4 regions of the Enterobacter cloacae subsp. cloacae ATCC 13047 genome follow, and region 1 is predicted to be linked to each of the others. Evidence: predicted binding sites of a transcription regulator. Region 1 holds the regulator's gene; each other region holds the start of a gene.
The links. Region 1 encodes CRP, which controls carbon source genes, mostly activating them, when cyclic AMP is high. Its sites were predicted from a motif close to ATGTGANNNNNNTCACAT; they were not measured.
Positions count from the first base shown of each region.

Region 2: the regulator CRP is predicted to act here: its motif matches at 978-995, upstream of ECL_RS14225 (ABC-F family ATPase).
Region 3: the regulator CRP is predicted to act here: its motif matches at 1,170-1,187, upstream of rhaS (HTH-type transcriptional activator RhaS).
Region 4: the regulator CRP is predicted to act here: its motif matches at 1,048-1,065, upstream of drpB (cell division protein DrpB).

Region 1 is NC_014121.1:4,841,052-4,843,257, reverse strand. It holds gene ECL_RS23635 (YccS/YhfK family putative transporter) at 1-639, opposite strand, end outside; gene crp (cAMP-activated global transcriptional regulator CRP) at 697-1,329, opposite strand; gene ECL_RS23625 (OsmC family protein) at 1,640-2,044, shown strand; gene ECL_RS23620 (IS4 family transposase) at 2,140-2,206, opposite strand, start outside.
Region 2 is NC_014121.1:2,947,325-2,949,530, reverse strand. It holds gene ldtB (L,D-transpeptidase) at 1-879, opposite strand, end outside; gene ECL_RS14225 (ABC-F family ATPase) at 1,101-2,206, shown strand, end outside.
Region 3 is NC_014121.1:5,208,606-5,210,811, reverse strand. It holds gene rhaB (rhamnulokinase) at 1-1,014, opposite strand, end outside; gene rhaS (HTH-type transcriptional activator RhaS) at 1,316-2,152, shown strand.
Region 4 is NC_014121.1:3,298,386-3,300,591, reverse strand. It holds gene ompC (porin OmpC) at 1-684, opposite strand, end outside; gene drpB (cell division protein DrpB) at 1,116-1,385, shown strand; gene ECL_RS16025 (phosphohydrolase) at 1,437-2,138, shown strand; gene ECL_RS16020 (DNA cytosine methyltransferase) at 2,200-2,206, shown strand, end outside.

The sequences.
Region 1 (2,206 bases):
TTGCTGGTAGCACTGGCTTATCAGATCCACCACCTTCTGCTGGCGCGTCAGCAGCGGCGGTAGCGATTTTTCCGGGTCGGTATGCTGGGTCAGCAGTGTGTATTTGGCTTCGCAGTACTCCGCAAGCTGGACATAGAGCAGGCTCAGGGATTCACGCAGCGGTTGTTCCCGCCACAGCCAGAACCAGAACCAGTTAAACAGGCCATACCATAGCGTACCGAGGGCGTAGATCAGCAGCGGCTCCCACACTGGCATGTTACCTGCGAGACTCAGGGTAAAGATGGCCGCGATGAGTGAGGCGGGCAGTAACCGCGCGTGCAGCGAACTGATTTCGGCGGTCACCCCCAGCGTCATCGCCAGCACGCTCAGGATTAGCGGCAGCGGAATATCGCGGGCCAGCAAAAGCTGCACGGCCAGGCTACACCCGGCAAACAGCGAACCGCCGATAATCAGACGTTTGAAAAAACGCTTATGCGGGGTGTCGAGACCGGCAATGTTGCAGCAGGCGGGAACCAGTGAAAACAGCAGCCCCTGCTGAAGATGCCCAAGGATCAGGCCCACGGCCACAGGAAGGCACAACACCAGCGTTTGTCGCAGTGCGTAGTTAACTTCCGGGTGATAAATCAGCCTGCGCCACATGGGGAGTAGAGACAAAAACGGCGTGACACCTTGCGATGGCACGCCGTTTTATCGGGATTAACGGGTTCCGTAAACCACGATGGTTTTACCGTGGGCGGAGATCAGGTTCTGATCTTCCAGCATTTTCAGGATACGGCCCACTGTTTCACGGGAGCAACCGACGATCTGACCAATTTCCTGGCGGGTAATTTTAATTTGCATGCCGTCAGGGTGGGTCATAGCGTCTGGCTGTTTCGCCAGGTTCAGCAGGGTCTGCGCGATACGGCCGGTCACGTCCAGGAAGGCGAGGTTACCCACTTTCTCTGATGTCACCTGCAGACGGCGAGCCATCTGCGAAGAAAGACGCATCAGGATGTCAGGGTTAACCTGAATCAACTGACGGAATTTCTTGTAGGAAATTTCAGCCACTTCACATGCTGTCTTTGCACGAACCCAGGCGCTACGTTCCTGGCCTTCTTCAAACAGGCCCAGTTCACCGATAAAATCGCCCTGGTTCAGATAAGAAAGGATCATCTCTTTCCCTTCTTCATCTTTGATCAGCACTGCCACCGAGCCTTTGACGATGTAATACAACGTTTCCGCTTTTTCACCCTGGTGAATCAGCGTGCTCTTCGATGGGTACTTATGAATGTGGCAATGAGACAAGAACCATTCGAGAGTCGGGTCTGTTTGCGGTTTGCCAAGCACCATGCGCTGTTATCCTCTGTTATAAGCTGTCACCAGAGTCATAAGATGCATCCGGACTCTGGGGTTGCAATCGAATTCTTACCCATACCTGGGAAGTCGGCTGTCGTAACGTTTCGCAGCCAGTAAAGTTTGATGTCCTCTGCATACATGTGTAACGTCAATGTATTACTGTAGCATCCAGAGTGTTTTAGCATAGCTTTCGCCGCGTGTCTCCTGGTGTCTCGCTTCAGCATGACGCAGGTCGCCTTCCATTGCGAGAAATGTAACGCACGCGTAATCTGTCACCAAAAATGCAACGTTGGAGCTAATGAATATGCAAGCGCGCGTGAAATGGGTAGAAGGTTTAACGTTCCTGGGCGAGTCCTCGTCGGGACACCAGATTTTGATGGACGGTAACTCCGGCGATAAAGCACCCAGCCCAATGGAAATGGTGCTGATGGCGGCAGGTGGATGCAGCGCGATTGACGTGGTGTCGATTCTGCAAAAGGGCCGTCATGATGTGACCGACTGTGAAGTCAAGCTCACGTCAGAACGTCGCGAAGAGGCGCCACGCCTGTTCACGCACATTAACCTGCATTTTGTTGTCACCGGGAACGCGCTGAAAGATGCTGCCGTCTCACGCGCGGTGGATCTGTCTGCGGAGAAATACTGCTCTGTGGCGTTAATGCTGGAGAAAGCGGTAAAAATTACCCATTCGTATGAAGTGATCGAGGCGTGATTGATGGGGCATCGTGCGTGTTGATGCCCTCACCCTAACCCTCTCCCACCGGGCTGAGGGATCCCCAGTAATATGGTCATGCCACCATGACCATATTACTGGTACTCTTTTCCCAGCTTTTTCATCTCGTTAACTATATTCAGCCGTCTCACTTTTCCTGGC
Region 2 (2,206 bases), 1.9 Mb from region 1:
CTGGTCAACGATAGTCGTTTCCACGTCCGGCTGAGAGGTCACGGACTGCACCGCGCTGGTCAGCGTAATCGGCACGATTTCGTTATTGTTGATCTGGTCTTCGCTGGTGGACAGCGGGTTGTGCACTTCAATGTAACGGCTGCCATCCGGCTCAGAGGTCGCTTTAACCGGTTCGTTGATGAACTGGACGCGGGTACCTACCGGCACGTTTTCGAACAGGAATTTGATGTCGTCGTTACGCAGACGCACGCAGCCGTGGCTTACGCGCAGGCCGATACCGAAGTTAGCGTTGGTACCGTGGATGGCGTACAGGCGGCCGATGTACAGGGCGTACAGACCCATTGGGTTATCCGGGCCTGCTGGAACCACGGCTGGCAGCGGTTCACCTGCCGCGATGTATTCCGCGTGCATTTTCGCCGTTGGGGTCCAGGTTGGGCCTGCTTTCTTACGTTCAACTTTGGTGGTCCAGTTCAGCGGGGTATCTTTACCCAGCTGACCGATACCGATTGGCAGCACGATTACCGTGTTGGTGCCTTTCGGATAGTAATACAGACGCATCTCCGCGCTGTTAATCACGATACCTTCATGAACGGTATCCGGCAGGATCAGCTGCTGAGGGATATTGAGAACGGTACCTGCTTTTGGCAGGTATGGGTCAACGCCCGGGTTCGCTTCCAGCATGTTAGACAGGCCCAGCTGGTACTGTGCTGCGAAATACTCCAGCGGCTGAGTGTTACCCTCAGGCACCGTCACCACCTGGTTTTGACCCACCAGACGGCTACCGTCTGTCGGCAGCGGATAAGTCACCGCAGAAGCGGTTTTGCAAAAACCTACTACGGCTAACGCCGCCGCAAAAAGCGTTGTTAATTTCATGTTCATGTTGTGCGAGGTATCTAAGCCATTCAGGCGTGAGTTGATAAGTCTGAATCTGTGATGGGAGCGCATTATATGTGCATTCCCGCTAACAGGGAATTCAGATGTGTACGAAATCACATTTTTTTCGATTTTGTTAAAGTTTAGCGGAGCGTCGCAACACAGGATCTCAATTCGGAATTGTGGCATAATGCCGTGTTTATCACACTTTTCGCAGGAATCTCCCCGTGTTAGTTACCAGCAACGTCACTATGCAGTTTGGCAGTAAGCCGCTGTTCGAAAACATTTCCGTCAAATTTGGCGGCGGCAACCGTTACGGCCTGATTGGTGCCAACGGTAGCGGTAAATCCACCTTTATGAAGATCCTCGGCGGTGACCTGGAGCCGACGCTCGGCAACGTGTCGCTCGATCCCAACGAGCGCATCGGTAAACTGCGTCAGGATCAGTTCGCCTTTGAAGAGTTCACCGTGCTCGACACCGTGATCATGGGGCACGCGGAGCTGTGGGAAGTGAAGCAGGAGCGCGACCGTATCTACGCTCTGGCCGAAATGAGCGAAGAAGATGGCTACAAAGTGGCCGATCTGGAGACGCAATACGGCGAAATGGACGGTTATTCTGCAGAAGCGCGTGCGGGCGAGCTGCTGCTGGGCGTGGGCATTCCGGTCGAACAGCATTACGGCCCAATGAGCGAAGTGGCACCTGGCTGGAAGCTGCGTGTGCTGCTGGCGCAGGCACTGTTCTCTAACCCGGACATTCTGCTGCTCGATGAACCGACGAACAACCTGGACATCGACACCATCCGCTGGCTGGAGCAGACGCTCAACGACCGTGACAGCACCATGATCATCATCTCGCACGACCGTCACTTCCTGAACATGGTGTGTACGCACATGGCGGATCTGGATTACGGTGAGCTGCGTGTTTACCCGGGCAACTACGACGAATACATGACGGCGGCCACCCAGGCGCGTGAACGTCTGCTGGCGGATAACGCCAAGAAGAAAGCGCAGATTGCGGACCTGCAATCCTTCGTCAGCCGCTTTAGCGCCAACGCCTCTAAATCCCGTCAGGCAACATCGCGTGCCCGCCAGATTGACAAAATCAAACTGGAAGAAGTTAAAGCTTCCAGCCGTCAGAACCCGTTCATCCGTTTCGAGCAGGACAAGAAACTGTTCCGTAACGCGCTGGAAGTGGAAGCCCTTACCAAAGGTTTTGATGAAGGCCCGCTGTTTAAAAACTTCAACCTGCTGCTGGAAGTGGGCGAGAAGATCGCCATTCTGGGTGCCAACGGCGTGGGTAAATCCACCATGCTGAAAACCCTGGTCGGCGAACT
Region 3 (2,206 bases), 370 kb from region 1:
GCGGTCGTCGTTCGGGTTGATCAGGAACGTACAGGCCTTCAGCTTTTCGGTCTCTGCGATAAGCGCAGGCAGGTCGGCAATGTGTTGCTCTTTCAGCATCCTCTGGAGCAGCCAGAGCCCCATGATGTTCTTCAGCACGCGGTAGCGGCCTTCGGCACCGCCTTCGTTAGTGATGTTTGCTGCCATCGCGGCGTCGCTGGTGTACGGCGTTTTGCTCTCAAAGCCCATCAGCGACCAGGTGCCGGAAGAGAGATAGGCCGCGTCTTTACCGGCCAACGGAGATGTAATCACCGCGCTGGCGGTGTCGTGACTGGCGACGGCGACCACCGGGATTTCATTCCCCTGCGGGCAAATCCAGTAACCGATTACGTTACCCGGATGGGTCGGCGTGCCGAACCAGGAAGGCGAAGCGCCGGTCCAGGCCAGCAGGATTTCATCCCAGCTGTCGGTGTTAATGTTGACCAACTGCGTGGTGGTGGCGTTGGTGTATTCCCAGTTCATGTTGCCGGTCAGCCGGTAGCTTAAGTAGTCCGGGATCAGCAGCGCGTGCGCCACCTTTTTGACCAGCTCCGGCTGCTGCTCAACCAGCGCGCGCAGCTGATACAGCGTGTTAAAGGGCAGAAACTGAATGCCGCTGCGGCCATAGATGTTGTCCTTGCCAAGCTGCGCGATGGCCTGTGTCATCAGCCCGTCGGTGCGGCTGTCGCGATACGAGACGGGCAGGCCGACGCGGTCGCCGTGGCTGTCGAGCAGAACGTAGTCCACCCCCCAGGTATCAATGCCAATGCTGTCGATGCGAATGCCGTCGTTGCAGACGTTGTTCAGTCCGGTGCGGATCTCCGCTTCCAGGGCATCAATATCCCAGGTATCAAAACCGTCCAGTTTTTGCAGGCAGTTGGCGAAACGGTGCATTTCGCGAAGCGTAAGTGTGCGCTTGCCGCAGTCCCAGGTGGCGAGCATTACGCGGCCGCTGGATGCGCCTAAATCGACAGCCACACAATGGCGAAAAGTCATGGTCAGGTCCCTTCTTAAGTCATTGGTGCTGAGTGTAAAAAAGGGAAGAAAAGACCACCTTCTCGTCACTGACAGCCCGAATCTCGCGCTGGCAAGAAAGCAAAGATGAACGTGAGGGAGTTCACAATTTCCAGTCAGGGCGGGGTTTTCGGGCAATGTGACGCTGACCGCATTTCCCGATTTTTCCGTCTGTTTCTTGAAAAATGGACAGCTTTTGCGACGTTTGCTGTCAAAAATTTAAGGTGAGTGTGGAAGGCCTTAATTACTATTTTGAGAACTTTTCTCATTGGTGGGGGCCGTTATGACCGTACTGCACAGCGTCGATTTTTTCCCGTCGGGAACGTCTCCGGTCGCGATTGAGCCACGGCTCCCGCAGGCTGCGTTTCCTGAACATCATCATGATTTTCATGAAATTGTGATTGTCGAGCATGGGACAGGCATTCATGTCTTTAACGGCCAGCCGTACACCATCAGCGGCGGTATGGTGTGCTTCGTGCGCGATCACGACAGGCATTTGTATGAACATACCGACAATCTGTGCCTGACCAACGTGCTCTATCGTTCGCCGGACGCGTTCCAGTTTCTGTCGGGGTTGAACAAGCTCCTGCCTCAGGAGCAGGATGGGCACTACCCGTCTCACTGGCGGGTGAATCAGTCCACGTTGCAGCAGGTGCGCCAGCTGGTGAATCAACTGGAGCAGAGCGAGGACGGGCAGGAGACCCATGCCATTGCCACCCGCGAGCTGCTGTTTATGCAGCTGCTGGTGCTGCTGCGTCGCAGCTCTCTGGTGGAAGGGCTGGCAAATAACGACGCGCGGCTGAACCAGCTGATGGCCTGGCTGGAGGACCATTTCGCCGAGGATGTGTGCTGGGAAACGCTGGCGGATGATTTTTCGCTGTCGTTACGCACGCTCCATCGTCAGCTCAAGCAGCACACCGGGCTAACGCCCCAGCGCTACCTCAATCGTCTGCGCCTGATTAAGGCGCGTCATCTTTTACGTCACACCGATGAAAGCGTCACGGATATCGCCTATCGCTGCGGTTTCGGCGACAGTAATCACTTTTCGACCCTTTTTCGCCGCGAGTTTAGCTGGTCGCCGCGCGATATCCGTCAGGGGAAGGATGCTTCACTTCAGTAACGCGAAGGCAATCACCGTTTTATTGCCGCAAAAAGGCTAATAATGTCCGGTTAT
Region 4 (2,206 bases), 1.5 Mb from region 1:
GTTGCTACGATCAGAGGAAGAATATGCCGCACCCAGGCTCAGGCCGAAATCGAAATCATAGGTGGTAGACATACCGAAGCCGTCGCCATTCTGGAAACGCACGTCGTCATGACCATTTTTGGTTCCTTCCTGATCTTCTGTCGCGTCCTGACCTTCATTCGCGCCCTGATATTGCAGCGCAAAATTCAGACCTTCAACCAGACCAAAGAAATCCGTATTACGGTAGGTCGCCAGACCGTTAGCACGGCCATTCATAAAGTTATCAGTCCAGGTGTAGGAATCACCACCAAATACCGGCAGCATATCGGTCCAGGCTTCTACGTCATAGACGACACCATAATTACGGCCATAATCAAATGAACCGTATTCGCCATATTTCAGACCCGCATAGGCCAGACGGTTAAAGGATTTATCACCGGCGGACTCAGTATTATTTGCGTAGGTTTTATATTCCCACTGGCCGTAACCGATCAGATCGTTGGTGATCTGGGTTTCACCTTTGAAGCCAACCTGCACATAGGTTTCATCGCCATCGTCGCCAGGGTTGTCAGAGAAGGTATGACGTGCATCGACTTTACCGTACAGGTCAACTTTATTACCGTCTTTATTGTACATCTCAGCGGCATTTGCTGCGCCAGCCATTAATAACGCGGGTACAAGAATGGCCAATACTTTTCTTTTCATTATATATTCCCTTTAGAGATAATTTATATGAATATATGTAATCACGCTCCGCAACTACAGCGTCGATACTATTCCAGGAGAGGGGTTTTAAGTTCAATAATAAATGTAATTAAATGGGTAAAAATATTACTAAATATGTCTAGTGTCGCTTTATTTTTCTCGTGAATTATAATTTGAAATATATATTGGTTAATTATTGTTAAGTATTTTTCGTGGTTATTTTATAAATTCTATTATTAACCTAAATTATATTTCTCCGAATTAAACACTCACCAGTCGTCCTCTTCTGTAACCTTGCCCAGGATCAACTTAACGCAAACTGAGCGTCAGAAACCTTCACACAGTACAGGGTTTAATGCCAAAATGTGATAACTGTCACAAAACTAGAGTAAGCATGTGCAAACGGTACGGCAGTGACCGTGGAGTGAAAGATGGAACGAAAAATCGAACGCAGCCTGGGAGGCAAACTGGCCCTGTGGGTGTTTTATGCTTTTTGCGGTTACTTTGTCTGGGCGATGGCCCGGTATGTTTGGGTCATCAGTAAAATACCGTCGCTGCCGAATGCAGCAGTGGAAGGGGATTTGGGTTCGACCAGCGGCAAATGGCTTGGGGCATTGCTGGGGTTTCTGGTGCTGGGCACGGTCGGCCTGATCCTGGGCGGGATTGCGTGGTACACCCGTCCCCGTCAGGACAACTCGTGATAGCGTCCGGGAAAGTTGCTATTGTAACCATTTTAACAACAGGACGTGATGATGGAACTTACGCAGTGGCAGCAACGTTTTGAGCGCTGGCTCGGGGAAAACCACACCACCGACGACACCGCGCATGATATTTCGCACTTTCGTCGCGTCTGGATGACGGCGCAAAAAATCCTGGCTAACCAGGCGGTCGAGCCGCTGGTGATCCTGACCGCCTGCTATTTCCACGATATTGTCAGCCTGCCGAAAAACCATCCTGAACGCGGCCAGTCATCCCAGCTGGCAGCGCGTAAAACGCGTGAGATCCTGCATCGCGACTTCCCGGACTTTCCCCCCGCGCATTATGACGCCGTGGCGCATGCTATTGAGGCGCACAGCTTCAGTGCCGGGATCGCGCCGCAGAGTCTGGAAGCGAAAATTGTGCAGGATGCTGACCGGCTGGAAGCGTTAGGGGCGATTGGCCTGGCGCGCGTGTTTGCCGTTTCGGGGGCGCTGGGCGTGCCGCTTTTTGACGCACGCGATCCCTTTGCTGATGCGCGAACCCTTGATGACCGGGCGTTTGCCCTCGACCATTTTCAGACCAAGCTGCTGCGCCTGCCTGATACAATGCAAACAGAAATGGGGCGCGAGCTGGCACGCCACAACGCCGATTTTCTCATCCAGTTTATGGCAAAACTGAGTGCCGAATTACAGGGTGACTGCCTGGGGCTGGATAGCCAGGTACTGAGCCGCTTCCGCCGCAGTTTGCACCGTTGAACTGTGGTAATCTGTTTCCAGTCTTTATTGTCCGGTTAAAAGAATGCAGGAAAATCGATCAGTGAGTG